Regions from separate parts of the Bacillus sp. FDAARGOS_235 genome, predicted to be linked through region 1. Evidence: riboswitches for the same ligand, from Rfam matches in the RefSeq annotation. Region 1 holds a riboswitch; the other holds the start of a gene.
What was found. Region 1 has a riboswitch for preQ1 ahead of A6J74_RS08820 (QueT transporter family protein). Riboswitches for the same ligand answer to the same signal wherever they lie in the genome.
Positions count from the first base shown of each region.

Region 2: linked by a shared signal. The riboswitch ahead of queC (7-cyano-7-deazaguanine synthase QueC) and the one ahead of A6J74_RS08820 (QueT transporter family protein) in region 1 are both predicted to bind preQ1.

Region 1 covers NZ_CP020437.2:1,389,506-1,406,306, reverse strand. The annotation lists gene A6J74_RS08855 (DUF7507 domain-containing protein) at 1-2,089, opposite strand, end outside; gene A6J74_RS08850 (GNAT family N-acetyltransferase) at 2,212-3,072, shown strand; gene A6J74_RS08845 (cysteine hydrolase family protein) at 3,108-3,668, opposite strand; gene A6J74_RS08840 (DUF6123 family protein) at 3,851-4,111, shown strand; gene A6J74_RS08835 (DMT family transporter) at 4,114-5,019, opposite strand; gene A6J74_RS08830 (reverse transcriptase-like protein) at 5,033-5,419, opposite strand; gene A6J74_RS08825 (aldose 1-epimerase family protein) at 5,639-6,511, opposite strand; PreQ1 riboswitch class I at 6,644-6,688, shown strand; gene A6J74_RS08820 (QueT transporter family protein) at 6,695-7,180, shown strand; gene A6J74_RS08815 (ribonuclease H family protein) at 7,306-7,965, shown strand; gene A6J74_RS08810 (zinc-finger domain-containing protein) at 7,978-8,154, shown strand; gene A6J74_RS08805 (DUF2564 family protein) at 8,188-8,436, opposite strand; gene cspB (cold shock-like protein CspB) at 8,556-8,753, opposite strand; gene A6J74_RS08795 (YqcI/YcgG family protein) at 9,016-9,744, shown strand; gene A6J74_RS08790 (LysE family transporter) at 9,870-10,502, shown strand; gene A6J74_RS08785 (hypothetical protein) at 10,522-10,815, shown strand; gene A6J74_RS08780 (sterol desaturase family protein) at 10,883-11,557, shown strand; gene A6J74_RS08775 (DUF485 domain-containing protein) at 11,744-12,085, shown strand; gene A6J74_RS08770 (solute symporter family protein) at 12,088-13,638, shown strand; gene A6J74_RS08765 (aspartate aminotransferase family protein) at 13,975-15,324, shown strand; gene A6J74_RS08760 (DUF3986 family protein) at 15,416-15,694, shown strand; gene A6J74_RS08755 (cation:proton antiporter) at 15,758-16,801, opposite strand, start outside.
Region 2 covers NZ_CP020437.2:1,630,939-1,647,739, forward strand. The annotation lists gene A6J74_RS10070 (Glu/Leu/Phe/Val family dehydrogenase) at 1-975, opposite strand, end outside; gene A6J74_RS10075 (APC family permease) at 1,161-2,510, opposite strand; gene nrdF (class 1b ribonucleoside-diphosphate reductase subunit beta) at 2,929-3,897, opposite strand; gene A6J74_RS10085 (ribonucleotide reductase large subunit) at 3,992-4,888, opposite strand; partial or broken gene A6J74_RS10090 (ribonucleotide reductase N-terminal alpha domain-containing protein) at 5,325-6,452, opposite strand; gene nrdI (class Ib ribonucleoside-diphosphate reductase assembly flavoprotein NrdI) at 6,439-6,798, opposite strand; gene A6J74_RS10105 (hypothetical protein) at 7,275-7,592, opposite strand; gene A6J74_RS10110 (hypothetical protein) at 7,618-7,812, opposite strand; gene A6J74_RS10115 (GNAT family N-acetyltransferase) at 8,058-8,636, shown strand; gene A6J74_RS10120 (histidine phosphatase family protein) at 8,673-9,275, opposite strand; gene A6J74_RS30005 (hypothetical protein) at 9,367-9,513, opposite strand; gene A6J74_RS10125 (YkvS family protein) at 9,754-9,939, shown strand; gene queF (preQ(1) synthase) at 9,988-10,485, opposite strand; gene queE (7-carboxy-7-deazaguanine synthase QueE) at 10,504-11,220, opposite strand; gene queD (6-carboxytetrahydropterin synthase QueD) at 11,213-11,704, opposite strand; gene queC (7-cyano-7-deazaguanine synthase QueC) at 11,704-12,366, opposite strand; PreQ1 riboswitch class I at 12,460-12,503, opposite strand; gene kinB (sporulation sensor histidine kinase KinB) at 12,711-13,919, shown strand; gene A6J74_RS30395 (DUF6254 family protein) at 13,931-14,047, opposite strand; gene A6J74_RS10160 (DinB family protein) at 14,148-14,681, opposite strand; gene A6J74_RS10165 (M3 family oligoendopeptidase) at 14,821-16,515, opposite strand; gene A6J74_RS10170 (MarR family winged helix-turn-helix transcriptional regulator) at 16,675-16,801, opposite strand, start outside.

The DNA.
Region 1 (16,801 bases):
AAACATTTTTGGTTGTACCAGTTGGGATGGATCCTATATTCACACCGTTAGCCGGATTTGCTCCAACTTGTGTCGTGCCATCTATTGTTAAACTGTTTAGGACAAAAGTTGTTCCTGTAGGAATGACATCTGTAAAAATAACATTGTTCGCATTCGTATTACCTGTACCTGTAAAGGAAACGGTGTACGTTAGTGTATCACCAATATCTGCAAAATTTTTATCTACTGCTTTTGCCATAGTTACAGTAGCGTTATTCACTTGAGTAGATACGATATTGGTCGTATCAGTTCCGCTTACTGCCGGCTGATTTGGTACAGGAATGTATTGATATGTTGTTGTACCACTATTTAATATTGGGTTTGTTTGAGGGATAGACGGAACGAATACTTGAAATGAAATAGTAGTAGTGGAATTTGCGGCAATCGATCCAATTGATATACCAGTAGCGGGATTCGCTCCTGCTTGAGTAACTCCGTTAACAGTTACACTTCCTGGAATGAAAGTAGTCCCGCTAGGAATCGGATCCGTATATATAACGTTCGTTGCGGCGATATTTCCTATATTAGCTAAGGAAATACTGTATGTTAACGTTTCACCAATATCGGTAAAAAGTTTGTTAACTGATTTTGTACCATTAATATCTGCGAGGTTAATTTGTGTTCCAGCAGAGTTACTTGTTGCAAGACCGTTAAAAGTCGTTCCTCCAGCAATTGGTGTATATTGAAATGTAATATTAGCAGTGTTAGAGATAGGGTTTTGACTTGGAAGAGAAACGACAGTAGCTTGGAAAGTTACTGTACGAGAAGCACCATTATTAATTGTTCCAAGAGATATACCAGCGGCCGGATTTGCGTTTGTTTGCGGGACATTATCAATTGTTACAGTGCCAGGTATAAAGGAAGTACCGTTAGGGAGAATGTCTGTAAAAATAACGTTATTGGCCGGAAGAAGCCCGGTGTTAGGGATAGTAACTGTATAAGTGAGAACGTCTCCAATTGCTGCAACACTTTTATTCACGCTTTTCGTTGCTTGTATGTTAGGTGAATTTATGTTGATTTGTAAACCGACTGTATTCAACATATACGCGTCTCCGTTAGTTGTTAAACGGATTGCGGCGGACACTTGAGAATTTGTTAAATAAGGAGAAATATCAATGGAAGTAATGTCCCAGCCCTGTCTTCCAGCGGAGATGTTTGTGCCTGTAGAAGCGCTTTGATTTCGCGTTCCAAATGTCCCCGTTGTATCTAAGTTCCCTGCGGCATTATTAATTTGAGAACCGAAGAAATTATTTACAGCATTATTTGGCCCAGATAAAGCATTTAATGAACTGAAATTTGGTCCAAATAATGCTTGATCCCCTGTTAAATCTGCATCTCCTTCAGTAGAACTTAAAAATAATCTCCCGCTTACTGGTCCTCCTGCAGGTGTTAAAAATCCTGAAACAGCTACATCTGCACTACCAGTATCAGCAGAAACGCGGTTACCAGCTACGTAAATTGTTAAGTTTCTTGCAGGTAATGTCCCGTTTTGATAAGCGACGATAAGTGTCCATCCAGCCGAATTAATTGTTCCATTAGAAGCATCAATAGGATCTACAAGTCCAGGGACAGCCCCCGTAGTATAGGAACCAGAGCCTCCAGCTTGAATAAGAGTTGTTACGTCTGCTGAACGAGTGTAAAAGCCAAATGTAATAGAGTTTGAAACGAATGTTTGATTTGAAGCTGTAACAGCTGAAGGAGTAATCGAGTATGTTGAAACAGGTGTTGTAAAAGAAACTGGATTTCCTAATACATTCGTAATGTTTTGATCACGAGATAAATAGTTTCCACCCCAAACGAGTTCTGCGTAAAGAATCGTACTACCAGCAGGGATATTTAAAATAGCGGTAGAACTATTTTGTGTATAGTTTAACGTTGTACCAGCAGGAAAAGTAGGTACTTGTAAAGCAGTATTCGTAGTTACGAATGCACCAATTGCCCCGATTGTACCAGCACGGTTTTGATTACTAATTTTACTTAAGCCTAAAGTATTTCCTGTAATAGCGAGTGCGCCGTTAGTGGTGGTAGAAAATCGATTCGTAATGGGCATGTTGTCACCTCATTTACAATATAGTCTTGGTCAAAATAAGATATGTGTGTGATAGATAAAGGGAAACATGTACAAGTTGATTTAGTAATAATGATTTAAATGTCTAGATAAGGGGATGGAGTATGATTGAATTGGAAATTAGGGTGGATCGTCTTAGGGAAGAAGAAATAGGCGATATTGTAGCATTATCTTCTTATATTGGTTGGGATTATAGCAGAGAAGAAATTGAAACGATTTTTAACGCAGGCATTGTATACGGCGTGTGGAATGAGAGAAAGAAACTTATTGCTAGCGCGGCAATAATATTATATGGGGAGAACGTAGCGTCTATCGGAATGGTGATTGTACATTCAGATTATAAGGGAAGAGGAATTGGAAAGGCGATAACGAATTCATGCATGAATAGCGTATCAGCTCGAACACCAATTATGCTTATTGCTACAGATGAAGGGAAGTATTTATACGAAAAGCTAGGATTTAGGGTGGTAAGCTATGTTTCTAAATACATATGTAACTCGTACAATACGAATTATAAATGTGCAAGAAATGAAGAATATATGATGGATTATGAAGAGGGTGATTTAGAAGAAATAATAAAAATAGATGAATATGCGTTTGGAACAAATAGAAAAGAGTTTTTAAAGAAAAGAATGATGCAAAGTGAACAGTGCACTGTTGTGAAGGATAAGGAACAAAATATACTAGGATATGGTTTGAGTATACAAACGCCGGAAAATAAAATATTAGGACCGGTAGTTGCTAAAAATGATGAGATGGCAATAAATATTGTTCATTATTTAGCAAAAGGGCATAATGGGAAATTAAGAATAGATGTACCAGAAGGAAAGAAAGATTTTATGAAAGAATTAGAGGTTACTGGTTTTAAAAAGGTGAATACACCACCAATTATGATGAAAAATAGTGATCAATTTTTGAAAAGAAATGGAGAACTATATAGTATTGCAGCGCAAATTTTTGGGTAAAAAAGAATCCTTCTGAATGAAGGATTCTTTTTTTATTAATCACGATATTGGTCGTGAGTTGGTTGGAAGAGGTCTTCCTCGATATCTCTCACCATAGAAAAATGATCAACGTTATAATGACCGTGTAAAATTTTATTGTGATGACCAATAATTTGCTCTGCAGACAATACGTTAGAATCAGTTGTGGAATGACCGTTTTTAATTAATGTAACGTCAAATCCTTGTACAGTTGCTGTCCTAACAGCTGTGTCAATACAATGTTCAGTTTTACATCCACCTATCACAATATGATTAATTTTTTCTTCTTTTAAAAGTTCAAGTAAAGAAGTGCCATAGAATGAATTCGTTGCTGCTTTATTAATAAGGATTGCAGACTGAGGTACTTGAATTTGATTATGTACTTCAAATCCCACGCCGCTACCAGAAGCAACATCGATATCTCTCACGAAAACAATAAGGGCATTTGAATCAATTGCTTTCTGTACAGCTGTATTTAGTGTAGCTAATAACTCAGTTTTACGAAAAACTTCATTTTCTTGCTCATTTCCATCAATTAATTCTTGTTGAGCATCGATAATTAATAGTGCTTGTTTCATCGTGTCTCCCCTTTAATATGAAATAAGTTCCACTGTACATATTCCTTCAGATTGTTAGGAAATCCTCCATTGCAAGCGAAGTAAACGATTGATTTACAAAGTTGTCAAAGAAATTTCATTCTCATAGTGTGTAAAAACATGTATGATAGGAAGTGGAGAATTTTTGAGTAGGTGGGAATATCATGCAAACAGTAGAAGATTATCTTTCATTCTTACATACGAAAGGATTTAAATTATCAGAGGAAGCACAAGGGTTTATTATGTTCGGGCAAGGATATACTGGTGCATCTGATGGAATTGTGAACGCAGCAATAGAAGCGACAATTAAACATCAATTACAGTTTGATGGCAGTTATTTTGTTGCGTTATTAGAACGATTGAAAGAAGAAGAAATTACAGATAAAAAAAGCGCTAAGGCTTTTATGCGGAAGTTACAAGCGTAACTTCACGCGGCCTGCGCTTCTTTTTTTATTTTGGAAGGTAGTTCAACAAAAATCATGCCTAGAAAAATACATAGACATCCGAAAATAGCAGACATAGAAAGTTGTTCGTTAGCAACGAGAACGCCTGTTAATGCAGCAAAAACGGGCTCCATTGCGAAAATAATTGCTACTCTCGTTGGGGAAGTATGTTTCTGAGCTGATGTTTGAATGAAAAAAGCAATGGATGTCGCAAATAAGGAAGTTAGAAATAGGGCGAATAAAAAGGAATGATTTGTCCATAGCGATACTGAAAATAATTTTTCCCAATCTTCAAACAAAAAAGCGCAAATAGAAGAAAATATACCTACAGCTAATACTTGAGATGTGCTTAGTAATAAAGGTGATATTTTCTTAGAAAAGAAACCGTTAATGAGAATATGGGCAGCGAATGCGATTGCGCAACCGAGAACAAGTATATCTCCTATATTTAATTGAAAAGAATCAGCAGCTGTTAATAAATATAAACCGGCTGTTGCCACAGTGATACCGAGTACGACGAAAATGGTAGCCTTTTGTTTTAAAAAGATAAAAGATAAGATTGGAACCATAACAATGCTTAGTCCTGTTAAGAAACCTGCTTTTGAAGAAGTTGTATAGAGTAAGCCGAATGTTTGTAATAAATAGCCAACGCATAAAAAGAATCCAACAATTAATCCGGCAAAACTACTCTGCTTTATATCTTGTTTCGAAGTTTTTTGTGAGAAAATCATTTGAACAAATAATAAAATAATTCCGGCGAATAAAAAGCGAAGGCCATTAAAAGTAAATGGACCAACGAAAGACATAGCATTTTGAACGACAACAAACGTAGCTCCCCAAATAAAAGAGACAAATAATAAAGCGAGAGGAGCAAGCCACTCTTTTTTCACACTCATACCCCCGTTAATTTTGTAAGATAGCTTTTCTAGCTAATTCATCAGCGACTTTATTTTGACTACTTGGAATCCACTTAATAAAAAAGAGATCGAAACTTTTTATGTACTGTAGTGCTTCCTCTAATAGTGGTGCAAACATTTTATTTTTTGCGTATTCTTTTTCAACAGCTCGCTCGACAAGTTGCGAATCTGTACGAAAAGAGACAATGTTATAATTATGCTCCGTGCAATACTTTAATGCTGCAAGTAAAGCATGATATTCCGCTTCATGATTGGACATTGTTCCAAGTGGTAATGATAATTGTACAGGTGGCTGTATGCCTTTAATAAATACTCCCGCACCAGAAGGACCAGGATTTCCTTTTGATGCACCATCAATATACACTTCAATCAAAATGAGAAACCTCCAAATTATAAGATTATCCCCTACTTAAATGTTTTTTTGAAGTAGGGGATAGAGTACTTATCCCGCGTTAACGGGCAGTAAGACACCCACCTCAAAACTCGGCTGAAACAATGAAGTTAGGTGGGTGATCAACTGCCCGTAAATGCCCGATTGGTGAAGGCTAATAATCAGTGGGGATGAATATCCCCCACTGATTAAAGTTTCACTTTATCCGATTGTGATGCTGTAACGGCATGTAAATGTTTCATTCGCTTGTAAAGATTGAATTCCTTTTTTTTCCTTGAAATCTTTTGCTGGATTTATTTCATCAGCGATTCCATACCAAGGTTCAATACATAAGAAAGGTGCGTTATCTCCTGGTGTCCATACGCCGACAAATGGAAATCCTGCAAATTCTACTTTTACAAATTTATTATGTTTATGAGAACGAATAGAAATTTCATTCGTATTCATATTTTCAAAAATAAGTGCATCATTTTTGAATAAATCGTATGTAAGTGGCAATTCATTCGTATTTTCAGCGATTAATTGTTTTTTACTTGAAAGATAAGGTCCTTCTAATACACTTGTTTCTAAGTGTTCAGAACCGTTAAATGATAGATGATAATCTGTAAATGATTCGCCGTCTAATAGTGGGAAGTTGAATCCAGGGTGCGCTCCGATTGAGAAGAACATCTCTTTTGAAGCAGGATTGTTTACTTCATATGTAACATGTATATTTTGTTCTTCTACCTCATAAGAAATGAGTAGTTCAAATTCGTAAGGATATTTTTTTAATGTTTCTTCATTACTAGTAACGATATAAGTGATTTTTGTTTCACTTTGTTCTTTTACAGAGAACGTAAGATCACGAGCGAAACCGTGTTGAGTTAAAGAATATGGTTTACCATCTACGTAGTATGTATTATCTACTAATCGGCCGACAATTGGGAATAAAATTGGTGCGCGACGTCCCCAATAAGTAGAATCACCTTGCCATAAATATTCTGTGTTATCTTCTTTTAAGCGAACGCTTTGCAATTCTGCACCTTTGTCAGAAATGGAAACGATTACTTTTTCATTTTGTATTGTTGCTGTCATGAAGTGAAACCTCCTAAATCTTTCATATGTTTCATTATACGTTGTCTAAAAGAAAAAAGGTAGTTGATGATAGGAATCTATTGACGAAAGAGTGTCTAATGCGTAGAATATAATCTTGTTGCTTAAAAAACGAATAACGTGGTTCGAAACCATCCCACGTAAAAAAACTAAGGAGATTTTGTCATGAATATAAGAACAATAGTCGGTAATGGTATTATAGCGGCATTATATATTGCTGTTTCTATACTTATTCAGCCATTTGGCTTTACAGGTGTACAGTTTCGTATTTCAGAGATGTTTAATCATCTCGTTGTATTTAATAAGAAAGCAAGTTACGGAATTGTATTAGGTGTATTTTTAACGAATCTCTTTTTCTCACCTATGGTCGCTTATGATTTAGTATTTGGAGTAGGGCAATCTATTCTTGCATTAGTTGCAACGATTATTTCTATGCGATTCATTAAAGGTGTTTGGGCTCGTATGATTTTTAATACAGTTATCTTTACGATTACAATGTTTATGATTGCAATTGAACTTCATCTTGCATTTGATTTACCATTTATGTGGACTTGGTTAACATGTGCAGCAGGTGAATTCGTAGTAATGGCGATTGGTATGCCTGTAATGTACTGGATTAATAAGCGAGTACAATTTGAAAGATTTATGTAATAGATGAAAGAGCTATTCCAATGGGATAGCTCTTTTTGTATGTGATTATATTGAATATAATACTGTGACTCTTGATAAAATATAATAAAATATAAATAAGAATTCTTATATAAGGGGAATTTAGCATGAAATATAAAATTCATTGGTTATATAAAACAAAACGCGGATTGCAGACGGAATTAACGACAGATTATATGAACATAGAAGAAGTACTTCAATTTGCGGAGGATTTTGAGAAAACAGGAAGAGCGAAAGAACTTTTATTTTACGATGAAATGGATGCAGAATGGTCATTAAAAGAAATGAAGAAGCTGAGTAAACAAGTGGAGGAAGAGATTCAAGAAATACATGTTTATTTTGATGGTGGGTATGATCTTCAGACGAAAGAAGCTGGAGTAGGTATATGTGTGTATTATAAAAAAGGAAATATAAACTACCGAATTCGCCGCAACGCATATATAGAAGGTATATATGATAATAATGAAGCCGAATATGCATCATTATTATACGGTATAAATATACTCGAAGAATTAGGGATTAAGTATGAAGCAGTTACGCTTCGTGGAGACTCTCAAGTTGTACTGCAGCAATTGGCTGGAGAATGGCCTTGCTATGATGAGCATTTAAATCATTACTTAGATCAAATTGAACGAAAGGCGAAGCAAATGAAATTAAAGCTTGTATGTGAGCCAATATCTAGAAAACAAAATAAAGAAGCACATCAATTAGCAACGCAAGCATTAGAAGGGACAGTCATTGATAGTCATAAAGAAATAACCGAATAGAGAGGTGCAAAGGTGGATAAAAAGCAACTCATTACAGAGGTAAATGACTTATTAGAAACGTATTGTGAAGGATGTTTTTTACGAGAACATAATCGGAAAACGAATAGTAAATATTATGCCCATTCATTTTGTATTAGGCAATGTACAGTTGGAGAAACGTTGAAAAAATATGGAGAACAGTTGTCATAAAAAACATCCAGAGAAAACTCTCTGGATGTTTTTTTAGTGCTTCGCTTCATGTAATTGATGCTCGCACTTACTTAATTTTTTTTCCTCATTCATTAAAAATGGCTCATCTAAATCTGTTGCAACAGATTTCATAATCTCAAGTTGAGAGCGAGCTGCTTCTACTGCAGTAGTGGCATGCTCCAGTGTGTCTGGATCCATTGAAATTGTTGCAGAACCTACCATTTTTTGTGCTGTTTCTACACGGAATTTCACTTCTTCAAAATCATTTACTTCTGAACCCATTGTAATTGCCTCCTTTGTGAATTGCGCATTTCACATAGTTTTCGCTCTGTAAAACGGAAATATACAAAGGAATAACAAAGGAGGTTACCAAGTAAGGTAACCTCCTGTCATATGTTGGATTAAAGTTTTACTACGTTAGCAGCTTGAGGTCCACGGTTTCCTTCAGTGATATCGAAAGATACTTCTTGACCTTCTTCTAAAGCTTTGTAGCCGTCACCTTGAATAGCAGAGAAATGTACGAATACATCGTCAGCGCCGTCCATTTCGATAAATCCAAAACCTTTTTCGTTGTTAAACCATTTTACTTTTCCTTGCATGTTACAATTCCTCCTAAAAACATTTGCTTTTTTCATTTAGTGAAATTCATTTGAAAAGATAATATAAACTAAAAATGCTATAATCTTGAATATTCTGCTAAATGATTAATTTAAATATACACGAATTGGTAGAAATTAGTCAAGTAAGCGATTTTATTTTTTGTATTTTTAAATAATTTTCTGGTCAAATGTTCAAAAAGGTATAGGACAGGCTGGTTATGTAATATTCTTTATTGAATGCTATACATAATGAGGTGAAAGAATGAACGAGTCGTACTTATTAGATAATGAAGGAATGAGAATGAGAACGGATATACCGAATTGGGTTGCAAAAGAATTTCAAAATTTTTCAAGCGTCGTGTTAGATGCAACTTTCCCATGTTATTTCGGTTTAACAGCGTTGAAAAAGAATGAACTTCGTTATTCATTTCTTTCTCATAATGATTGGAGTCATTTGCCACATACAATGTTATCTTTTTTAGAGTTAATGAAAGAGCGACCGATTGTAAGAAGAGGCTTTTTTCTTTTTGTGGAACCGGAATGTGAAGAACAATCACTTGAATATTATCGTGATTACTTTTGGAAAGTACTACAGTATTTACATGAACACGATAATCAAACATGGCCGCAGCAAGTTCCTGAAGATCCAAATCATTATTTATGGGAATTTTCATTCGGTGGTGAACCGATATTTGCATTTGGGAATGCACCGGCTTATAAACAGAGAAAGACTAGGCATTTAGGAAATTCACTCGTTATTGGATTTCAGCCACGTACCATTTTCGATGGATTAGAAGGTGATCGTCCTAAAGGGGCGTATTCAAGACAAATGGTTCGTGAACGAGTTGAAAAGTGGGATCAGCTGCCGAAACATCCTAACATTAGTCATTACGGTGATCCTGACCATCGAGAATGGAAACAATATTTTATTGGAGACGATATTGAGCCAATAAAAGGGAAATGTCCTTTTCATCATAAGGTAGAGAAATAAGAGCCATCATCTAGATGGCTCTTTTGTATATTTTGGATAAAAAAGGGTATTTTATTATGAAAGCTAGTCTATTTTTAAAGGTTACATCATTACTTAATAGTAAAGGAAGTAGAAAGGATAGAGCGATGTTTGGAGCAATTATACAGCAAATTGTATTAGGTATTTCATTAGCGGCACCAGTAGGTCCAATTAATATTGAAATGTTAAAACGAGGAATTGAACGCGGGTTTTGGCATGCGTGGGTTGTTGGAATTGGTGGAATGACTGCAGATATTTTGTTTATGCTTCTCATTTATTTCGGTTTATCTTCTGTGTTTATGTATACATACGTACAAGCTTTTATGTACTGCACGGGGTTTTTCTTATTATTTTATTTAGGATTTCAAAGTGTAAAACAAGGAATTTCCCACTCGAATATGGAATATAAAAAAGAAGAGGTAGGTGGCCTTAAACAATCGTTTATGGCAGGATTTTTAATTGCTATATCCAATCCATTAAATCTTGTTTTTTGGTTTGGTATATATGGAAGCACACTTAGCTCATTGCTTACGAAGGTAACGAAACAAGAAGCTTTCTTGTACAGTCTATGCATTATTGTTGGTATTATTTTATGGAATTTAAATATTGCTTTTTCTGTACATTTTGGAAGGACTTTATTAAAACAGAAAGCACTTGGCTACATAACAGCCGGAGCAGGTATTATTTTAGTAGGATATTCTATCCATTTTGCATACAAAGCTTTACAGTTGTTCACATAAGATTGAAGGGGAGATTTTTATGTATCGAACCACTATTGACGGAAAAGAAATTATTATTACGTTAGCACCAAAAATCCGAAAAGAAATTACTGATAGGGATCCATTATATGAAGCGGTATTTAATACTGCAGCCAGATTGCTACAAACGAAACAACCAACGTTTGCAGTAAATCATGAAGTATTTGGACTCATTATTGGAGAGGTACAAAGGGGAGAAGTAACAGTGTTTGCAGTAGAACACATTATTCCGAAGCAAAATATATTTGGAACAAACAATTTTTTCTCGACAATAGAACAGCGGGCAAATTTGTAAAGTGAATAGAAAAGAAATAGTCGTAACGATACGTTGCGGCTGTTTTTTTTGAAAAAGGGGAAGTAAGATGAAGAGAGTAGGGAAAGAGTTCTTTTTACAGCATGATATTGTTATTATGTATAGTATTTTATTTATTTTCATCATTATTTTAAAAATGCAATTTTTCAAATGGATCGGTATGTTAGCGTGTCTGTTTGGTATTGTTTTTTATACGCTTAACGAATATATGACCCATCGTTTTTTATTCCATTTAAAGCCGCCTAAAAACGTATTTTTATTAAAAATGTTAAGAAGATTACATTATGATCATCACGTATACCCAGATGATTTGAAACTTTTATTTTTGCCTGTATGGTTTAGTGTACCTAGCTTTACTATATATTTACTTATATCATATGGTATTACAAAAAGTGTTACCGTTACACTTTCATTTGGAATCGGAATGATTATCATGCTCCTTGTTTATGAATGGAAACGTTATATTGCACATAAGCCGATTCGTCCCGTCACTAAGTTTGGAAGGTGGCTAAAAAAACAGCATATATTACACCATTATAAAAACGAAAAGTTTTGGTTTGGTGTTTCAAATCCAGTATTCGATTTTATATTTGGAACGCTTAAAGATGGAAAAGACGTTGAATTAAGCATCACTTCTTTCTTAACGAGGAAAAAATGTGTACGGGTATTTGTTAGAATCGGGCTAATAATCGGTGTGGGGTGTACGAAACCCATACGGATTTAAGTTGCACTTTATTGTGAAAAAGTATATTAAAAATTTAGAGAAAATTGACGAAAAATGTCTACCGAAAAATCTTTGCAGGAATGTATGGATTGTCTAAAATGAAATTAAGTTTCTGAATATTTATAAAATTTAGTCTTTGTGTATACGAAGGGGAAGTGTATTTCGAGTTGGAGAGGGGAGTAGAGGATGAAACGAGATGATACGTCAGCACGTAAGTTGCAAAATGAAGTGAATTATACAGAGGTTGTTCAGTCAGAAGAATTTCAATTGTTATTAAATACGAAGAAGAAGTTTATCGTTCCAATGAGTATTTTCTTTTTCAGTTTTTTTATTGCGCTACCTATTTTAACATCGTATTCGAAAGTGCTTAATACACCAGCATTCGGTGATGTGACATGGGCATGGGTATTTGCTTTTGCGCAATTTATTATGACATGGTCATTATGTATGATTTATAGTAAGAAAGCTCAATCCTTTGATGAAATTTCGCGGAAAATTCTACAAGATATGCAAAAAGGGAGGAGTTGAATTTGAATACTACTGCGTTTGCACTATTTTTAATTATTGTTCTTGGTACGCTCGTCATAACCTATTTTGCATCGAAAAAAACGAAAAATGCGAGTGAGTTTTATACGGCTGGAGGGGGATTAACGGGTTGGCAAAATGGTCTGGCCATTGCTGGGGATTATATGTCTGCTGCGTCATTCCTCGGTATTGCTGGAGCGATAGCGTTAACTGGATTTGATGGATTTTTTTATAGTATTGGATTTTTAGTTGCGTATTTAGTTGTATTATACCTAGTTGCAGAACCGCTTAGAAATTTAGGGAAGTACACATTGGCAGATATGATTGCAGCGCGTTTTGATGCGAAAAAAGTTCGCGGTATTGCTGCCCTGAATACGATGACAATTTCAATTTTTTATATGATTGCCCAATTAGTCGGTGCGGGTGCACTTATTAAATTATTATTAGGAATAGAATATACGACAGCAGTTTTAATCGTTGGCACATTAATGACAGTGTACGTTATTTTTGGTGGTATGACTGCTACGAGTTGGGTACAAATTGTTAAGGCTGTATTACTAATGGCTGGTACATTTATTATTTCTGTTATCGTTTTTGCAAAATTTAATTTTAGTGTGACTGAAATGTTTGCTCAAATGAAAACAGCTACACCATTAAAAGATTCGTTTTTAAATCCAGGAGTAAAGTATAAAGATGGTCTTGATACACTGTCTTTAAATTTAGGACTAGTCCTTGGTACAGCTGGATTACCACATATTCTTGTGCGCTTTTTTACAGTGCGAGATGCAAAAACGGCACGTCAATCTGTTGTGTATGCGACATGGTTAATTGGCGCATTTTATATTATGACAATTTTCTTAGGGTTTGGAGCAGCAGCGTTTGTAGGAAATGAGGCAATTATTAAAGCAAATCCAGCTGGTAATATGGCAGCACCTTTATTAGCTAAAGCATTAGGCGGGGACTTCTTATTTGCATTCGTATCAGCCATTGCCTTTGCAACCATTTTAGCTGTAGTAGCAGGACTTGTATTAACAGCAGCATCAGCATTTGCGCATGATTTTTATAACGAGATTATCCGTAAAGGAAAGTCTACGGAAAAAGAGCAAGTGTCCATGGCTCGTTATGCTTCGATTGGAGTAGCTGTAGTATCTATTATACTTGCGTTATTTGCGCAAACCTTAAACGTAGCATTTTTAGTTTCATTAGCATTTGCAGTCGCGGCTAGTGCAAACTTACCAGTTATATTATTTACAATCTATTGGAAGCGTTTTAATACAACGGGTGCCATTTCTGGTATGGTCGTTGGACTCGTATCATCAATTGTTCTTGTAGCGTTAAGTCCAAACGTCTGGAACCCTGTAGCTGGAAAAGCTATTTTTGTTGGAGAAGCCTTATTCCCATATACGACACCTGGCATTATTTCGATTCCGCTTGGTTTCCTAGCAGCATATTTAGGAACTATTTTCTCTAGTAAGAAAGAAGATGTAGCGAAGTTTGATGAAATTCTTGTGAAATCGAATACTGGTCATGGTATTAGCGACGCATCTTTACATTAAAAAAGAGGAGCTTTTCGTATTAAAAGAAAAGCTCTTTTTCTTTTGTCATTTTCTTATAAAGTGAAACTTTAATCAGTGGGGGGCATGCTCACTGATTATTAGCCCGCACCAATCGGGCTTTTACGGGCAGTTAATCTCCCACCTAACTTCTTTGCTCCAGCTGAATTTTGGGGTGGGGTGTGTTACTGCCCGTTAATGCGGGATAAATATTACTGTGTTGTAAGTAGGATTTGTCATAATTTTGTGGAATGAAAATAAGCAGGGAGAAATTTAAATCATCATGGCACCAGCGCAGCTTTTGTGAAAAATAAGTTGTTATGGAAGGTGGAAGAAATGATGAAAACGAAACAAACTGACGAATTATTAGCAAAAGATGAGCAATATGTTTGGCACGGCATGCGTCCCTTTAGTCCAAGTAGTACAATGGTAGGGGCAAAAGCAGAAGGGTGCTGGGTTGAAGATATACATGGAAAAAGATATTTAGATGGTATGAGTGGTCTTTGGTGTGTGAATAGTGGGTACGGAAGAAAAGAACTCGCAGAAGCGGCTTATGAACAATTACAAACATTATCGTACTTTCCGATGTCGCAATCACATGAGCCAGCAATAAAGCTTGCTGAAAAGTTAAATGAGTGGCTTGGAGGAGAATATGTTATTTTCTTCTCAAATAGTGGGTCAGAAGCGAATGAAACAGCTTTTAAAATAGCAAGGCAATACTATGCACATAAAGGTGAACCACATCGTTATAAATTTATGTCACGTTACCGAGGATATCATGGAAATACAATGGCGACAATGGCAGCGACGGGACAAGCGCAGCGTAGATATCAATATGAGCCTTTTGCCTCAGGATTTTTACACGTAACACCGCCAGATTGTTATCGTATGCCAGAAATGGAATCACAAAATATTTATGATGTAGAGTGTGTGAAAGAAGTAGATCGTGTTATGACATGGGAATTAAGTGAAACGATAGCCGCATTTATTATGGAGCCGCTCATTACAGGCGGAGGTATTTTAATGCCACCACAAGACTATATGAAAGCTGTTCATGAAACATGTCAAAAACACGGTGCGCTACTCATTAGTGATGAAGTGATTTGTGGTTTCGGGCGTACAGGAAAAGCATTTGGATTTATGAACTATGATGTTAAGCCTGATATCGTTACGATGGCGAAAGGTATTACGAGTGCATACTTACCATTATCAGCAACAGCTGTGAAAAAAGAAATTTATGAAGCATTTAAAGGAACTGGGGAATATGAATTTTTCCGCCATATTAATACATTTGGTGGAAACCCGGCGGCTTGTGCATTAGCACTTAAAAACTTAGAGATTATGGAAAATGAAGATTTAATTGGACGCTCTGCACAAATGGGCTCACTTTTATTAGAGCAATTAAAAGAAGAAATCGGGGAACATCCGCTAGTTGGAAATATTAGAGGGAAAGGTCTATTAGTAGGAATTGAACTAGTAAATGATAAAGAGACGAAAGAACCAATTGATAACGACAAAATCGCGACTGTTGTAAATGCTTGTAAAGAAAAAGGTTTAATTATAGGACGAAACGGTATGACAACAGCAGGGTATAATAATGTTTTAACATTAGCGCCGCCTCTTGTTATTTCAAGTGAAGAAATTGCTTTCGTTGTTGGTACGTTGAAGACAGCGATGGAGCGTATTTAATCAAATAAAAGAACAAAAGTGAGCTGTAATATAAGGCTCGCTTTTGTTTATTACGTGAAATATGGTAGTTTTTTAAAGGGAGGGGATATGAATGGAGAAATATGATCCTAGTCAACATTATCACATCGGATATTATGAAGATGGATATGATTTAGAAGTGACAGCGTACAAAAGAATAAAGGAACCAGTTTGGGATGCTTATATTCCGCACTATGAGGTAGACGATTTTTATAAGAAAGTGGAGGAAATGAAGCTAGGTGAATATATCGATGACTATGGCATTAAAGTATATTCATTTCGTGATAATATTGATGATGAAGAAGCAAGGACTATTTTTGAAAAATGGTTAAAGACGAATGAGATTGTTTAAAGAGAAAATGAAAAAGGAGATTACTATTTTATAAAATAGTAATCTCCTTTTATTATAGTAAACTTATTTACTTGCTTTCATTGCTTTATCTTTGGCACCAAAAGTGTATTTTAACATTGGTGGTGTAATCATTGTAGTTAAAATAACGACAATAACGATAGCTGTAAAGTAATCTTGTGCTAATAGTCCAGAAGAAAGACCTGTTCCTGCGATGATAAGTGCAACTTCACCACGTGAAACCATTCCAGCACCGATAATTGCAGAAGACTTTGCATCAAATCCAGTCATGCGTGCACCAAATCCACAACCGATTAGTTTTGTGAAGACAGCGATAACTGTTAATGCTAAGATGAACCAAATTTGATTACCAATACCATCAAATGTAATATTCATACCGATACTAACAAAGAATACTGGAACGAACATTGCGTAAGCAATCGGTTCTACTTTCTTTTCTACTTCATGTTTGTAGTTCGTTTGAGAAATTGCGATACCAGCTGCGAAAGCACCGATAATACCAGCAATTCCTAATAATTCGCCGAAATATGCGAATGAGAAACAGATAATAAGAGCCGCGCTCACGATAGACTCAGATACGCGTAGTGGTGATAACCAACGCATAATCGCTGGAACACCTTTCCATCCGATTAAAATAATAGAAGCGAAGAATACGACCTTCTTCAAGATAACCATTGTTAAGTTAACATCGTCTGTACCTAAGAAGCTCATTGCGAATGCTAATAAAATAACAACAAGAATGTCATCAAATACAGCTGCTCCAAGCATCGTTGTACTTTCACGTGTTTTCATCTTACCTAAATCGCGAAGTGTTTGAACGGAAATACTAACACTTGTCGCACATAGAAGTAATCCTAAAAATACAGCGTTCCCTTGTTCCATTCCCATAACAAGACCGGAAATATAACCACCTACGAATGGAAGAATGATACCTCCGAGTGCAACTGCTAAAGAAGAGTTACGATTTGCATTTAATTCTTCTAAGTCTGTTTCAAGTCCAGCCATAAACATTAAAAGAATAACACCAACATTACTTAATTGTGTTAGAAGTTCTGAGTTTTCAATCCAACCAAATACGGCTGGACCGAT
Region 2 (16,801 bases), 240 kb from region 1:
ACCATTTGCAGCCTCAATGATAATCTTACATCCAAGCTTTCCTGCATTATGTTTCGTAATGACTCCCCCAATTGCCGCTGGAATGAGTACATCACATTCTTTTTCTAACAACTCCTGATTAGAAATTGTTTTACTAAAGAGATTCGATACTACACCGAAAGAATCTCTGTTTTCTAATAAATAAGGAACATCTAAGCCGTCTGGATTATAAATTCCTCCTATAGCATCTGATACCCCAACTACTTTCACACCAATATCATATAAATATTTCGCCAAATACCCTCCAACATTCCCAAATCCTTGAATAATAACTCTCATATTTTGTAGTGGAATTTGTTTTAACTCACTTACTAACTGAAGCGTATACAATACACCTTTAGAAGTTGCTGTTTCCCGTCCTTGTGATCCTCCTAGCATTAATGGCTTCCCGGTTATAAAGCCTGGAGAGTCAAACTCCCTAATATGGTCATATTCATCTAGCATCCAAGCCATAATTTGCGCATTTGTGTACATATCAGGAGCCGGAATATCTTTCGTCGGTCCCACAATTTGACTTACTGCCCTTACATACCCACGACTCAATAACTCTAATTCTCTAAAACTCATCTCCTGTGGATTACAAATAATCCCGCCCTTTGCGCCTCCATATGGCAGTCCTGTCACTCCACATTTCAAGCTCATCCAGCCAGCAAGTGCTTTTACTTCTTCTGCCGTAACATCTGGATGGAATCTAATACCACCTTTCGTTGGCCCAGCTGCGTCATTATGCTGAGCACGATACCCTTGAAATACCTTTGTTGTTCCATCATCCATACGAACAGGAATACTTACTTCTAAAAAACGCATTGGTTTTTTCAGAAATTCAAATACTTCGTCTGGATAATGTAAAAAATGAAGCGCCTCTTTTAATATAGCTTGAAATTCCTCTAAAGGATTTTCAACCTCACCTGTATGTTTTTCTGACTGAATCGGCACGATAACACCTCGCTTTTTATTTTTACTAATTATACAAAGCAATAATCGTGCCAAGTGAAAATGCTACGGTAATCATATTGTGTCACCCTCCTACTTATGATGCTTTGAATGACTTATGCAATACTGCATGATTATTAAATATAAAAAGCAAAAGACATCGGGATTTATCCGATGTCTTTTGCTTTTTACATTTCCTGCACTTCTTCAAAATGCATTTGCGGAGGAGCTAAGCGGAACATATTTGTAATATATAAAAGATATCCCATTCCAATAGCAGCCCAGCAAATACCGAGAATAAGTGAATGAACATTGAGATTAAACCATAGTACTGCTACAGTACCAGCACCTAAAATAGGCATCACTAAAAAATTTAAACAGTCTTTTATCGTTTTATATCTTTTTTTCTTAATTACATAGTAGGAAATTACAGATAAATTAACAAATGTAAATGCAATAAGCGCTCCAAAATTAATAAGTGATGCTGCCGTTTCTAAATCAATGAATATCGCAGAGAGTGAAATAACTCCTACAATAATAATGTTATATACTGGCGTTCGCCAACGAGGATGAATGTATCCGAATATTTTTTTCGGAATGACATTATCTCGACCCATTACGTACAATAATCTAGACACACTTGTATGAGAAGCTAAACCAGACGCGAGTGTCCCCATAAGCGTTCCTACTAAAAAGAAAGCTTGAAATAGTTTTCCACCAACATATAGCGCAATTTCTGGAGACGCTGATTCTTTATCTTTAAATACAGATGTATCTGGAAAGAAAGATTGTGTAAAATACGTAGTTGTAATGAATAAAACTCCACCGATTAAAGCAGTAAGAAAAATAGCCCGAGGTATTGTCTTCCTCGCGTTTGGTGTCTCTTCCGAAAATGTAGTTACTGCATCAAAACCTAAAAATGAAAAACAAAGAATTGTTGCACCTGCAACTAACGGTGATATTTGTATATCTGATTGAAAAAACGGCTGAATGGAAAAAACTTCTCCTGTTCCCTCTCCCGCTAATAAACCTTTTATAACTAGAAAAACAAACACGGCCATTACTAGCACTTGAAATATTACTAAAAACGTATTGAAGTTAGCAGTAACATTTACGCTAATAACATTTATAAGTGTAATCAGTAGAATAAAACCAATGACCCATATCCAATTAGGAACACTTGGAAAAAATGCTGACAAATAAATTCTCGTTAATAGTGCGTTCACCATCGGCAGAAACAAATAATCCAATAATGCGGACCATCCAACAAGAAACCCAAGTCTTGTACTAATTGTTTTCTGTGTATACGTATAAGCTGATCCTGCGGTAGGAAAAACCTTTACCATTTTGCCGTAGCTTGCAGCGGTAAACAACATCCCTGCTAATGCAATCAAATAAGCTCCTGGAACATGCCCACCTGTTTTTTCCGAAACGATTCCAAACGTATCAAATCCAACCATCGGTGTCATATACCCGACCCCTAGCATAACAATTGACCAAAGCCCTAACGAACGTTTTAAACCAACTACTTTTCCCACCTATCATTCCCCCTACTTTCTCTATCTCATTTTCATTTGAAAATCGACAGCGAAAAGGAAACGCTTTCAAATAGCTGTATACATCACACCAACTATTACAGTTCCCTTTTGTTTTTAAATATCATGCAATTTTCGAGCCAAAATGTATGTAATTAAAAAATTCAATTCGAAAGAAAACATATAGGTGGAATGAGGCCTCACTTCTTCTCATTTTTTATTCATTTTGACATAAGTTATTCAATCTCTCATACTGCTAAATATAAAAAATAAAACTTTAATTCGTGTTTTTTATTTTCACTCCCTTACAAATTTGGTTTTTATGAGATAGGAATATTTCCATGAAATAATAACATTATGTAAACTATCCATAGAAAAAAGCTGTCTTTTCTATAAAGACAGCTTTTTCTATGACACGATATTAAAAATTGAATGCGAAGTCATCGTCAGATAACTTTTCAACGTTCGTTGCTTTTACGTAACCATTTCCTTTTACAGAGAAGAAATCATGGTTTTTCGTATCTGTACGTAGACCATTTAAAACGATTGGGTTAATTTCTTCTTCTTCAAACTTCGGCTCAAGTCCTAAATTCATAAGTCCTTTATTCGCATTGTAGCGAACGAAACGATTTACATCATCTACAAGACCGATAGAAGTGTAAATTTCTTCTGTGTATGCCATTTCAATTTCATATAGTTCCATTAATAACTCTTGCGTTTCTTTTTGCACTTCTTGTTGATCTTCTGCAGAAAGCTCTGCGAAAAGTTGTTGTGCTAAAATACCGACGAATACGCCGTGAATGGACTCATCACGAATGATTAGGTTAATAATTTCACCACTTGCCGTCAATTTACCTTGACCTGCTAAGTAAAGTGGATAGAAGAATCCACTATAGAATAAGTAACTTTCTAAGAACACACTTGCTACCATTGCCATGTATAACTCTTTTTTCGTTACTTGAGGCTTTAATAAACGACGATAGTAACGAGTAATAATACCAGCCTTTTTCTCAAGTAATGGATGATTGTCTACCCATTCAAAAATATCATCAATTTCTTCTTCCGTAGCTAACGTTGTAAAAATATGACTGTAACTCTTCGCATGTACTTCTTCCATAGCTCCCATGAAAGCTAATACACTTTTTGCTTGTAAATTTTCAAGATGAACAAGTACAAGTGGCATCCCTTCGCCACCTTGTTTCGTATCTAAAAGTGTTAAACCACCTAATACACGCTTATAAGCAATTTGCTCTTCTTTTGATAATTGTGCCCAAGTATTTTTGTCAGAAGACACCGCGATTTCTTCTTCTGTCCAAAACTGAGCGATGTTTTGCTTCCAAAACATTAAACTAAAATCATCTTCCTTTTTGTTCCAGTTTACCGCACGCATTCAATCGCCCCTTCTCTAAATAAACATGAAAAATTGATAACTAAGCATGAGCAGGGTTCAGAAAACCCTGCTCATAATGTCTCACTTTTTTATATTAAACAGTACAAGCTACGCACTCTTCCACGCTTAATTTACGTGTTCTCGTATAATACAGACTCTTTAAGCCTTTTTTATGTGCATAGATGTAGTAACGTGCTAACTCACGTGTTGAAATATCACTATTAACGTAAAGAATTGTACTAATTCCTTGGTCAATATGCTCTTGAATTTCTGCAATTAAATCAATTAATTTAAACTGATTCATATCGTAAGAAGATTTATAGTACCAGAACGTATCTTTTGATAAATACGGCATTGGGTAATATGTTGTCGCATTCGCATACGTTCTTGATTCGATTTGACTTACGATCGGCATTACGCTTGAAGTTGCATTTTGAACGTAACTGATAGATTGTGTTGGAGCGATAGCAAGACGGTATGAATTATATAATCCATTCTTCTGCACTTGCTCTTTTAAACTTGTCCAATCTTCTTTTGTTGGAATATGAATTCCTTCAAATAGTTGCTGAACTTTTTCAGTTACTGGGCTGTAATCTGTCGTTTCATACTTCTCAAAGTATGTGCCGTTCGCATAATCAGACTTATCGAAGTCTTTAAATGTTTCGCCTTTTTCTTTAGCGATTTCCATACTTTTCTCAATAGAGTAGTAATTTAACATCATAAAGAATGTACGAGCGAACTCTTTCGCTTCTGCACTTTCATAACCAATTTTATTTTTTGCTAAATATCCATGTAAGTTCATTGCTCCAAGTCCAACTGAATGAAGCTCATCATTTGCTTTTTTCACAGTTGGTGCATTCGGAATGATTGTCATATCAGAAACAGCTGTTAAAGCTTCCATTCCTGCATGAACTGCTTCACGAATTTCTTTATTTTCCATTACATTTACGATATTTAGTGATCCTAAGTTACAGTTAATATCGCGGCGGATAATGTCATCTGTACCGTAATCATTTATTTCAGAAGTTTCTTGTAGCTGGAAGATTTCTGTCTCGAATGTTCAACCGAGTTCGCTACTCCTCAGTCCGTTGCTCATGCAACTGCTGTATGTCACCATACAGGACAGACTATATCATCACCTACAGCATTACCTGATTAGGTGCTCCGCTTTTCGAACGCCAATCGCTTGCGCTCTACTCCCATAAGGGATAGTCGTTAGGCTTTTACTTATCTTAATCTTTCAGAAAGTCTCTTATTACTTTATGTTGTCTGATCACTCTGCTATACAAAATAATAAGATACATTCTGAACTTTTCTATGCTCATTCTAAGATAAGATTTAGCACGGTAGGTTACCTCAAACTTGAGGCTTTCCCCGTTTAACGGAGTTTTCGACTAGCATTTCTACTAGAAGGTGCTACATATTTAACACAAGTTCGACATCTTCACAGTTCCAATATCCTTCAGTGGATGCTGGTTATTTGCATTTGATTTAAACATTAAGTATGGGTAACCAGACTCAAGCTGAATCATTGCGATTTTAATAAGCATATCACGTGCACTAATATCTAGCGGCTTCTTCTTCACTTTCGGATTGCTCATTAATTCATCGTACATTTCATCAATATCAATATCATCTAAATGCTTGCCATATTCTTTAAACACCGTATAAGGCGCGAAAACATGGAAAGGTTCGTTTTTCTCAGCAAGCTCAAAGAACTTACTTGGAACGATAATTCCGATTGATAGAGACTGAATACGGCTCTTCTCGTCGGCATTTATTTTCTTTGTATCAAGGAATTCGATAATATCCCAATGGAAGATGTTTAAGTATACTGCACCAGCACCTTTTCGTTGGCCAAGTTGATTCGCATATGAAAACGAATCTTCAAGCAATTTCATAACAGGTACTACACCACTTGCAGCGTTATCAATCCCTTTAATTTGCTCACCACGCGCACGTAGCTTAGATAAGTTTAAAGCTACTCCCCCGCCAATTTTTGATAATTGCATTGCAGTATTAATGTTAAAGCCGATTGAATTTAAGCTATCGTCCATCTCTAACAAGAAACAAGACACCATTTCTCCTCTTCTGCTTCTTCCCGCATTTAAAAAGGTTGGTGTCGCTGGTTGGTAGTTTTGTTTTACAATCATGCTTGCGAATTGTTTTGCCTTCGCAACATCACCGCGTCCTAAGTATAATGACACAATTGCTACACGATCTTCATAGCTTTCTAAGTATTGTTTTTGATCATTCGTTTTTAACGCATAATCTTTGTAGAACTTAGATGCTGCCATATAAGATTGGAATTCGAAGTTTTCACCATAAGCGATGTTATATACTCCTTCTACTTCCTCCAAGCTATACTCGTCCAGAACATTGTAATAGTAATCATGTTCTTTCATATACTCCATTCGCTCTGCCACGCTATTAAAAGGAACGGTATTCTCTCTAGCTTCTTCCATAAAGACTTCTAATGCCTCTTTATCTTTATGAAGCTGATAAAAACCGTCCTGCATTTGCGTGATTTCATTATTCAGTTCAATGTGTCGCAATCTCCCGCACCCTTTCCTTAAAATATTCTACATCGTTATTTGTTCCTGATAACTCAAATTTTGATACAATAGGCACTTCATATTTAGCAGAAATTTTGTCAGCACTTGCACCGAACATGTCTCCCCAGTTACGATTGCCGCTTGCAGATACGCCTTTTAATTTGTCATTATTGCGCTCTAAAAATTCTAAAACACGTTCTGGTACATTGCCAAAACCTGTTGTATACGTAATAAGAATAAAGTCTTCATCTATTACTAGATCTTCACCAATTTGAACGGCCGGCATATTTAATTTGTGAATGAAACGCTTCACGTTTCCTGTCATAGAATCATATGCAACTAACATTTCCGACCCTCCCTCTCCAATCTATACTCTTTGTATGTCATTTCTTGATTTCTCTATATATTGTATTACGTTTCAAAATAAGACACAAGATATATGTATAAATTCTTTCTTTTTTTAACTTTTACTTTTCGACAAGACCGCCGATTTTTTTCAATACAATGACTATGAAACAACATTCTAAAACTCATGTCAATAAAGTGCTTTTCAAAAAAGTTGTCAACGAATTTAACCTCATTTTAAAAAAAGTTAACAATATATTTTGTCATAAAACGGCAAATGCTGGAGGAATATATTTCTCCAGCATCACGCAAAAAAGAACAGACATGAAACGATAATCTGTTCTAACAAACGATTACATTTATCAATTTTACTTTATTAAATATTATACATATACTTTCGTTGCTCGTTACATACTAAAAGATAACTATTATAGAAAAAGATTATTATTATGGCGTTTCAATTTATGTATGAAAAGTTTATTCAGAGTGCTCAATACGCAAAATATCTTTTACAAATATGTGATGCGGATTCTCATCTTTATCAAGCATTGTACATACAGGAGCTTCTTCATCAAAGTATACGATCATTCCTTCTACGTACTCATATGTCTGTTGAACTTGTACAGTTACTTTAATTTCTGCCGCTTGCTCATACGCCCTTTTTATTTTCTGAAGCATTTTTGTTGAACATTTTCGTTTCTCTGGATACATAACCATTCCCATACATCTATTTCCGGCTCTATCTTTCCACATATAATCCCAATGCGGTAAAATGCCTTGTTTAAAATCGCCCATAATTCTCCTCCCCTTTATCTTCTATTTATGAACGTGGCGTTTTTGAATATGTATAAATTACCTGTCCACCGCGTTGTGCATTCCCAATAATATGTTTAAAATCTTCTCGACTTACTACAACTTTCCTAAACGTATAAAATACATCTTTCGTTGCAACATACTCCTTTATCTCACCATTTTTCAGCTGATCCAAAATTGTATTTGCTAATTGTTCATCCATGTATTTCACCTCTATGCAATATTTTATTTTATCGTATCTTTTATAGGTCAACAACTGTAAATTTTTCCTGTTGCTATGCCTTCATTTCATTTTCATTATTTTACAAGCAGTATTGCTTTATTATATGTCCACTAAATATCATATACTAACATAGCTACTTCTCTATATCAAACATTTTGGCATTCAATCATACAAAGTTCCATACCACTATGTTACAATATACAAATAGAACTAGGAGGGATACTATGATTCGGAAAGCAACAAAGACAGATGCAAAGGCAATATCTCCTTTATTGTATAATGCTCTGCATGAAATTGCTGAAAAAATCACTGGTAGCACAGTTGAAGCAAATGTATTACTAGGACTTGAAAAATGGTTCGTAAAAGAAAATAATCGATTGAGCTATGAAAACTGTTTAGTGGCGGAACAAGATGGAAAGGTAGTTGGGGTTATTGTCGCTTATCACGGTAGTGACGCTCAACAACTTGATGCACCAATCATACGCCACTTAAGAGAACTACATGAAGATGAATCCATTACGTTAGAAAAAGAAGCTGAACTTGATGAGTATTATATTGACACGTTGTCAGTTTCAAATATGTACGGCGGACGTGGCATTGGCTCTAAGTTAATCGATGCAGCTGAACTTCATGCAGCTGAAACAGGTTATGAAAAAATCGCCTTACTTGTTAATTTAGAGAACAAGCGTGCTTTTTCACTGTATGAAAAACTAGGTTACAACAAAGATAAAACCGTAATGCTCGTTGGCGAACCTTATGCTCATCTAATAAAACCATTACGTACATTGGTTTCTATATCTTAAAAAAAAGCACACGATTTTATATAAAATCGTGTGCTTTTAAGTTAATTTTGTATTTAATACACTTCCATTCATCGCCTCATGGAACGTATACTTTGTATATCCCCACGGCTTCCGATGAAAAATAGGAGGTCCAGACCATCCCATCGCCCTCAGTTCCGCACCAATCATCGTATTAAAATAGCTATGTCCTACTATCGCGATTTTCCCGTGCACCATTGCATAGTGATGTAACATGTTAGCAGCTTCTTTTGCCCTTCCCCTTGCTTCCTTATACGACTCAACATCTTTATGATACCCAACCATCCATAAAGCACGTCCAATAAAAAACCAAGTCCCCGGCTTACATTTAAACCATTCTGGTGCAAAAAAACTCGACGGTACTTCTACTTCCCTAAAAAGAGAATTTTGCACAAAGGACAAAGAATTCATTAATTCCGCTGCTGACTGTACAGCACGTCTTTGATCACTCGATACAATTAAATTTGCCGATTCTACTGCCTCAATTGTTTCAATCGGTATGTTACATTCCCTACTCATACTATCTACATCATATCTCTTCAGCCATTCATGAAATGAAGTAATTGTCATCGGTTCTATAGTACTATTCAAGCGACCATGACGAATAAAAGATATCCACATTCTTTTCACTCTCCATTCATCACTTACGAACTATATTATGTACTATTTCTTACATTCATCATAACATGCTGAAAATAAAAGTTACATATTGTTACATATCTCCGCCACTACTATGAGTAACTGAAGCATCTATTCCATCAAAATATGTATTCGTTTCATGTTGACGAATTTTCTTCAACTGTGTATAAGAAAATAAATATAAGAACAAAGCTATAAAGCTCCCCATAATTTCAAACATTATTTTACCGCTCCTATTTCCCCCTTATTAAACAGACCAACATCCATTTTCATTATAAAGATATAAACACTTTTTCTCCAGCATCATATGAAATATGGATATTATCTTACAAAATATGAATATTTTTCGACTTTTTCCTTTGAAAACATTTACAAAACAGGAAACATAGTTCAAAATAAAGGAAAATAAAAAATCCCAAATTATTCTTTTTTGGAAAAACTGTAACAAGGAGAGTTGCTTATGCAGATCGCAGAAACTGGAGATATCATCGAATTTAAAGGTGGAATGCAAGGCCGTGTTCAAAAGGTAAATCAAAACTCTGTTATTGTTGATATAACAATTATGGAGAATTTTAGAGAACTAGATATGGAACCTCTTACAGTTGTAAGTCATAAAAACTATACTGTCATTAATCAAAATGCATAATATAATAGAAAGAAAAGTCCTGTATAGTATACAGGACTTTTCTTTCTATTAACGATTATCAATCGTTTCCGGATATAGATCGTGGTTCATCATACGGTAATCTGCCATTTGTTCATACTTCGTTCCTGGTCGACCGTAGTTGCAATATGGATCAATTGAAATACCACCACGTGGTGTGAATTTGCCCCATACTTCAATGTAACGCGGATCCATTAATTTAATTAAATCATTCATAATTACATTCATACAATCTTCGTGGAAGTCACCGTGATTGCGGAAGCTAAATAAATATAACTTTAAAGATTTACTCTCTACCATTCTTTGTTCAGGAATGTAGCTAATATAAATTGTTGCAAAGTCTGGTTGTCCTGTTTTCGGACATAAGCTTGTAAATTCAGGACAATTGAATTTTACAAAGTAATCACGGTTTGGATGGTTATTATCAAATACCTCTAAAATTTCTGGGCTATATTCAAATAAATATTTTGTATTTTGATTTCCTAATAATGTTACATCTTTTAAATCTTCATCTAATCTTCCTGCCATTTTAAACATCCCTTCTCTTTATACGCCTCGTTTATTTCCCCATACTAACGCATGAAGCTGCGGCAATACTTTCGCATCATTCATTTTTTTACAATTAACAGCTTTTTCAATAAGCCACTCATACTTATCTAATAATTTTTTAATAAGCATTGCATCATCCACTGTTTTCGTATCATCGTTCCCTACTTGTAAGAAAAATGGTACAGATGGATAACGTTCGTGCATCTTAACTGCATATTCAAAGTCGCGATCATCGAATACTACTACTTTTAAACTAATATCTTTTCCTGCTAGTTTCTGAATTACAGCATCTAACTTTTGATAAGCTGTTTTCATTCCCGAACTTGGTGGTTTTGGCGAAATGGTTATCTCATCAATTTGAAGTAACCAATCTTGCCATTTACTCCCTTGTGTTTCTATCGCCGTTCGCATCCCATTCTCTTTTAATATAGAAAGAAGCGACTCAATATTTTTCAATAAAACAGGATTCCCACCCGAAATCGTAACATGAGAGAAATTTTCTCCTCCAATTTCAACAAGCTCATTCCAAATGTCTTCCGCTGGCATTTGTCTAATTTGATCTTTTGCCGATCCATCCCATGTAAAAGCAGAATCACACCAAGAACAGCTATAGTCACAGCCAGCAGTTCGAATAAACATAGTCTTTTGCCCGACAACCATGCCTTCTCCTTGAATAGTCGGACCGAATATTTCTAAGACAGGGATTTTACTCATCGAGCATCCACTCCCGTCTTACTTCCGCATAACTAGTTGGCGTCTCAAATAGACGAACAAATTCAACACGAGCTCCTTTATATTCGTTCACACGATTATCTTTCGTTAATGCTTCTGCCATCTTTTCATAAATCCAAACGACCATATTCTCAGCAGTCGTATTCATCGCTGGTAATGTTTCGTTTAAATAACGATGATCTAAATATATTTCAATTTCGTTTTTCCAAATTTCTTTTATATCTCCAAAGTCAATTGCAAGGCCTATTTCATTTACATATCCACTAATCCCAAATACAACTTTATATGTGTGACCATGTAAGTTTTTACATTTTCCTTCATAACAGTGTAAATGGTGTGCTGCATCAAATGTAAATTCCTTGCTGACCATTACTCTTTTATTATGATATTTGAGTTGTTTACGTTGAATATCCTTGTCCATTTTTTGCAAATTTTCTACGATGCGAAATCCAAAGAAATTATCCATTAGTTGTTCGCTCCTTCGCGTTCTTGTAAGTACGTATCTAATCCTGCTTTACGAAGTTGACATGCTGGACATTCACCGCAACCATCACCAATGATTCCGTTATAACATGTTAATGTTTTTTCTCTAACAAACTCGAATGCGCCAAGTTCATCAGATAATTTCCACGTGTCTGCTTTATCAATCCACATAAGTGGTGTATGAATGACAAATGGATAATCCATAGATAAATTTAATGTAACGTTTAACGATTTCACAAACACGTCACGGCAATCTGGATAACCACTAAAATCAGTTTCACATACACCCGTTACAATATGACGTGCCTCAACTTGTTTTGCTAATACAGCAGCAAATGATAAGAATAGTAAATTTCGTCCATCTACAAATGTCGATGGCAATTCACCTTCTTCATGTGTAATCTCCATATCCGTTCTCGTTAACGCATTTGGAGCAAGTTGATTTAATAGACTCATATCTAGTACCGTATGTTTAATTCCTAGCTCTTTCGCAATTTCCACTGCACAATCAATTTCTAATTTATGACGTTGATTGTAATTAAATGTTACAGCTTCTACTTCTGCAAACTGCTCTATTGCCCAAAATAAACATGTTGTACTATCTTGTCCACCACTAAAAACAACAACTGCTTTTTCTTTTTTCATTTCACTCATTCTCCTTCTCTACTACGAATAAGAAGAAAGAACGTTCTTGAACTGTCACAATAAAAAAACAAAACAATACCTAAGGATATTGTTGTTTCCATAGTTTTTTATAGAGGGAGTTCGCGAACCTCTCCCATGCGGTGCATGGAATTTCTTCTTTCATTGACAAAACATATTGTAACATATTGTATACTACCAGAAAAAATTTCTGATTTTTCCGCTATTTTATATTCCATTTCTTTCATTTTATAGTATGATTAATTTACTATTCGGAGAGAGGAGGCATCCCACTGAAACACTTTATTATTTACCTCTTTTTAAATATTTTATCCATTCTCGTTACAATGCTTATTTATCACTTATTTTGGAATCAAAAAGGGAAACGGTCTCCTAAATTAAATTCAGCTATATTTATTGTACTGTGTTGCCTCGCTACAATACTATGTATCACTTTTGCAGCAAAAACAAATAATGGTTTTCAATTTGATATGCGTCATATCGTATTAATTGTCGGTACATTGACAGGAGGGCCTATTGCTGGTGGTTCTATTTTAGCTGTATTAAACATATATCGCTTCTTATTAGGAGGAATAGGTGTTTTCCCATCCCTTATCGCTTCTATTGTTCTATTTATTGTTCTACTATTAACGTACAAATTTTTCAATCGAACTTCTAATCGTATAAAAATAGCACTTGCTATTATTTACAGTCTCACATATGGATTTAGCTGGATACCCTTCTTCCTTTCAGAAGTTACAAATAAGGTAGATTATATACCCCATATTATTGTGTATGAGTTATGTACGATGCTTGGTACGATCCTTATTTTATATTTACTACACATATTACAAACTCAGGTTCGTCTCCAAAATGAGCTTATGAACGCTGAGAAATTTCATTTAATCGGTGAAATGGCAGCTTCCATCTCGCACGAAATTCGCAATCCTTTAACTTCAACGAAAGGATTTTTACAACTATTGCAGTCTGATACATGTACCGAGCAAGAACGGAAATTATATATCGATATTGCCATTAATGGTATTGAGCAAGCAAATCATGTTCTCACAGACTATTTAACCTTTGCAAAACCGAGTATTGAAAAAGAACAAACACTACAACTCGAGGAAGAATTACTGCATGCACTATCTTTAATTACACCACTTGCCAATTTAACAAATGTCCGTACTCATTACATAAAGCAAAGTACTTCTTTCTTTATCGCTGGAGAGAAGCAAAAACTAAACCAATGCTTATTAAATATTTTAAAAAACTGCATTGAAGCTATGCCAAAAGGTGGCGATCTTTATTTCACATTAGTTCCTGATCATAAGCATATCCAGCTATATATAAAAGATACAGGAGTTGGCATGGATCAAGAACAGGTGAAGCGCCTCGGTTCTCCTTTCTATTCAACGAAAGAAAAAGGGACTGGTCTTGGAATGATGGTTGTATTCAGTGTTGTTCAAGCTATGAATGGAAAAATTGATATTATAAGTGAAAAAGGAATCGGTACAACCTTCTTATTAACCTTTCCACTCATACAAAAAACGTGATGAAATAATCATCACGTTTTTTCTGTTCCTTCAACTAATTCAGCAAAAGCTTTCACTTTTCCATGTGGTTTTTGATTCTCTTTACGTGCTTTCCAAGCACGCTCTTCTTCTCTCTTTTTCTTGGACATACTTTTCAACTCCTTCTTTTCTTTCTCCATGTAGTATTCCAAAGTAAGAAAGAAAACTATGCATGTATCAAAAAAGAAGTGGTTTCCCACTTCTTCCACTTTATCGCTGCAAAATTGCGTATTTCGCCTCTTTTAACTGTGTAAGATGTCTTTGTTCATGTAAATCAAGAAATTGAACCCACTGATACAAATTCAAATCATTAAAAACAGGATGCTTTAATCCATTTTCAACTAATTCTTTTTCATCTATGATACTATGAAGCGCATGTAATAGTTCTTGTCGTGAATGTTCTAGCAATTGAATTCCTTGCTGTTTTTTCATTAAAGTTTCTGTTGGTTGCATTTGCTGAGGAGCTTCTCTTTTATGTGTGCGATCAAGCGTAAGTTGGAGGTCTTTAAATGGAGTCGCATTTCTTTCATTTTTGTGTAGAGCATATACAAGGGCAGATGTGACAGATTGTTCAACTAAATGTAAGTGATGTAAAATTTGAATAATACTCCATTTATCACGGCGTGGCTTTACATTCACTTCTGTATCATTTAACATTTCAATTTCTGATAATAGCGTGCTTCGGGTAGACTGCAATGAGTTCACCAAACTTTCTAAACTCACATCCATATTAGATTGAAGCATACTTCTTTCCCCCCTTTTTGTTGGTGAAAAGAGGTGCTCCTTATTAGAAACACCTCTTTAGCATTCTGAATTTTCTTTTATTATCTCATCATTTTCCCATTATGTCGATGTTAAACATGTGAAAAAAAGCGCATGTTTTTTACAATTTTGTGTCGTCAATCGCATGTAACCATGCTTCAATTTCTGTAATGACACTTTTCACACAACCTTCAGCAAATGGTGATGTTAAATTTGCCACTTCTACTAATTCTAAGAATGATTTACTTCCACCTTGTTGGCAAAGGTTCACATAATCTTCCCATGCCTCTTGTCTATTATCTCTTGCGCGCTTCCAAAATTGCAGTGCACAAATTTGAGCTAACGTGTAGTCAATATAGTAGAACGGCGAGCTATAAATATGCCCCTGACGTTGCCAGAAGCCACCGCGCTCTAAATAATCATTATCTTCATAATCACGATGCGGTAAATATTTCTTCTCTATGTTACGCCATGCTGTCTTACGCTCTGCTGGTGATGCTTCTGGATTTTCATATACATAATGTTGGTATTCGTCGACAGATACACCATATGGTAAAAACAGAAGTGCTGAACTTAAGTGTGAGAAATAATATTTATCTGCATCTTCTTCAAAGAATAGTTTCATCCATGGCCATGTAAAGAATTCCATACTCATAGAATGAATCTCACACGCTTCATATGTTGGCCAATTATATTCTGGAATTTCAAATTTACGACTTTCATATACTTGGAAAGCATGACCAGCTTCATGTGTTAATACATCAATGTCACCAGATGTTCCATTGAAGTTTGAGAAAATAAATGGCGCTTTATAATTTTCGATATATGTACAATATCCGCCACCAGCTTTTCCTTTTTTCGCAACTAAGTCTAATAAATCATTATCTAACATGAAATTGAAAAATTCATCTGTTTCAGCTGATAACTCTTTATACATCGTTTTCCCATGATTAATAATCCAATCTGCATCTCCTTTTGGAGTTGGATTACCTGTAGCAAATTCAAAGTTTTCATCGTAATATGCTAGCTTTTCTACACCGATACGTGCTTTTTGTCTCTTTCTTAATTCCGTTGTAACTGGAACGATATAATCAAGTACTTGCTGACGATAATTCGCAACCATCTCCGCATTGTAATCTGTACGATACATTCTTGCATATCCTAGTTCAACAAAGTTTTTGAAACCTAAAGATTTCGCAATTTTCGTTCTTACTTTAACAAGCTCATCATAAATACGATCTAGTTCTTCCTCATTTCCAGCTAAAAATCCGTAGTATGCTTCACTTGCTGATTTACGTTCACTTCTTTCTTTTCCTTGCATAAATGGAATCAGTTGCGATAATGTTCTTTCTTCTCCCGCAAAGTCAATTTTTGCAGATGCTAACAACTGTGTATATTGTGAAGACAATTTATTCTCTAATTGTAAATCTTTCACGATTTCATCTGAATATGTTTTTAAATCACATTCTGCTAGAGCGAATAATTGCTTTCCGTAATAGGCTTCTAATTCTTCACGAAATGGAGAACTAATTAACGCCTTATAATATTTTGTTCCATATCCTTGTACAACTGGAGAGTATTCATCAAAGAAATCTTGCTCCTCCTTATAAAAAGCATCTGTCGTATCAACAGAATGACGAATGTAACAAAGATTCCCCATTGTACCAAAATCATTGCGAATTTCATTAATTGAATTGATAACTTGTTTTTGTTCTTCTACAGTTTTTGTGTTATCAAATTTCTCTAAAGCAACAGTAAATTTCTCTTTTAATTCTTCAATATTTGGCCGTTTATATTCATAGTCTTTAAATGACATGAACGAGCCTCCTCTCCATTATGTATACCTTTACTATAATTCAATACTTCTTCCCAAATCCCCTCTTAGTTTTCAACAAAATTCGGCAGCTTCCATCTTACTTACTTATATGCAAAAAAGCCTTGGATTTTTTATCCAAAGCTCCTTTGGAACATAGTATCACTTTTCATACTTTCCAATTTTTTTCAACAAATCAAGTAATTCATCCTTTTCATCCTTCGTTAACATTTCAAAAGACTGATGTATAACTTGCTCATGCCCCGGAAAAATAGAAGCAATAAAACTC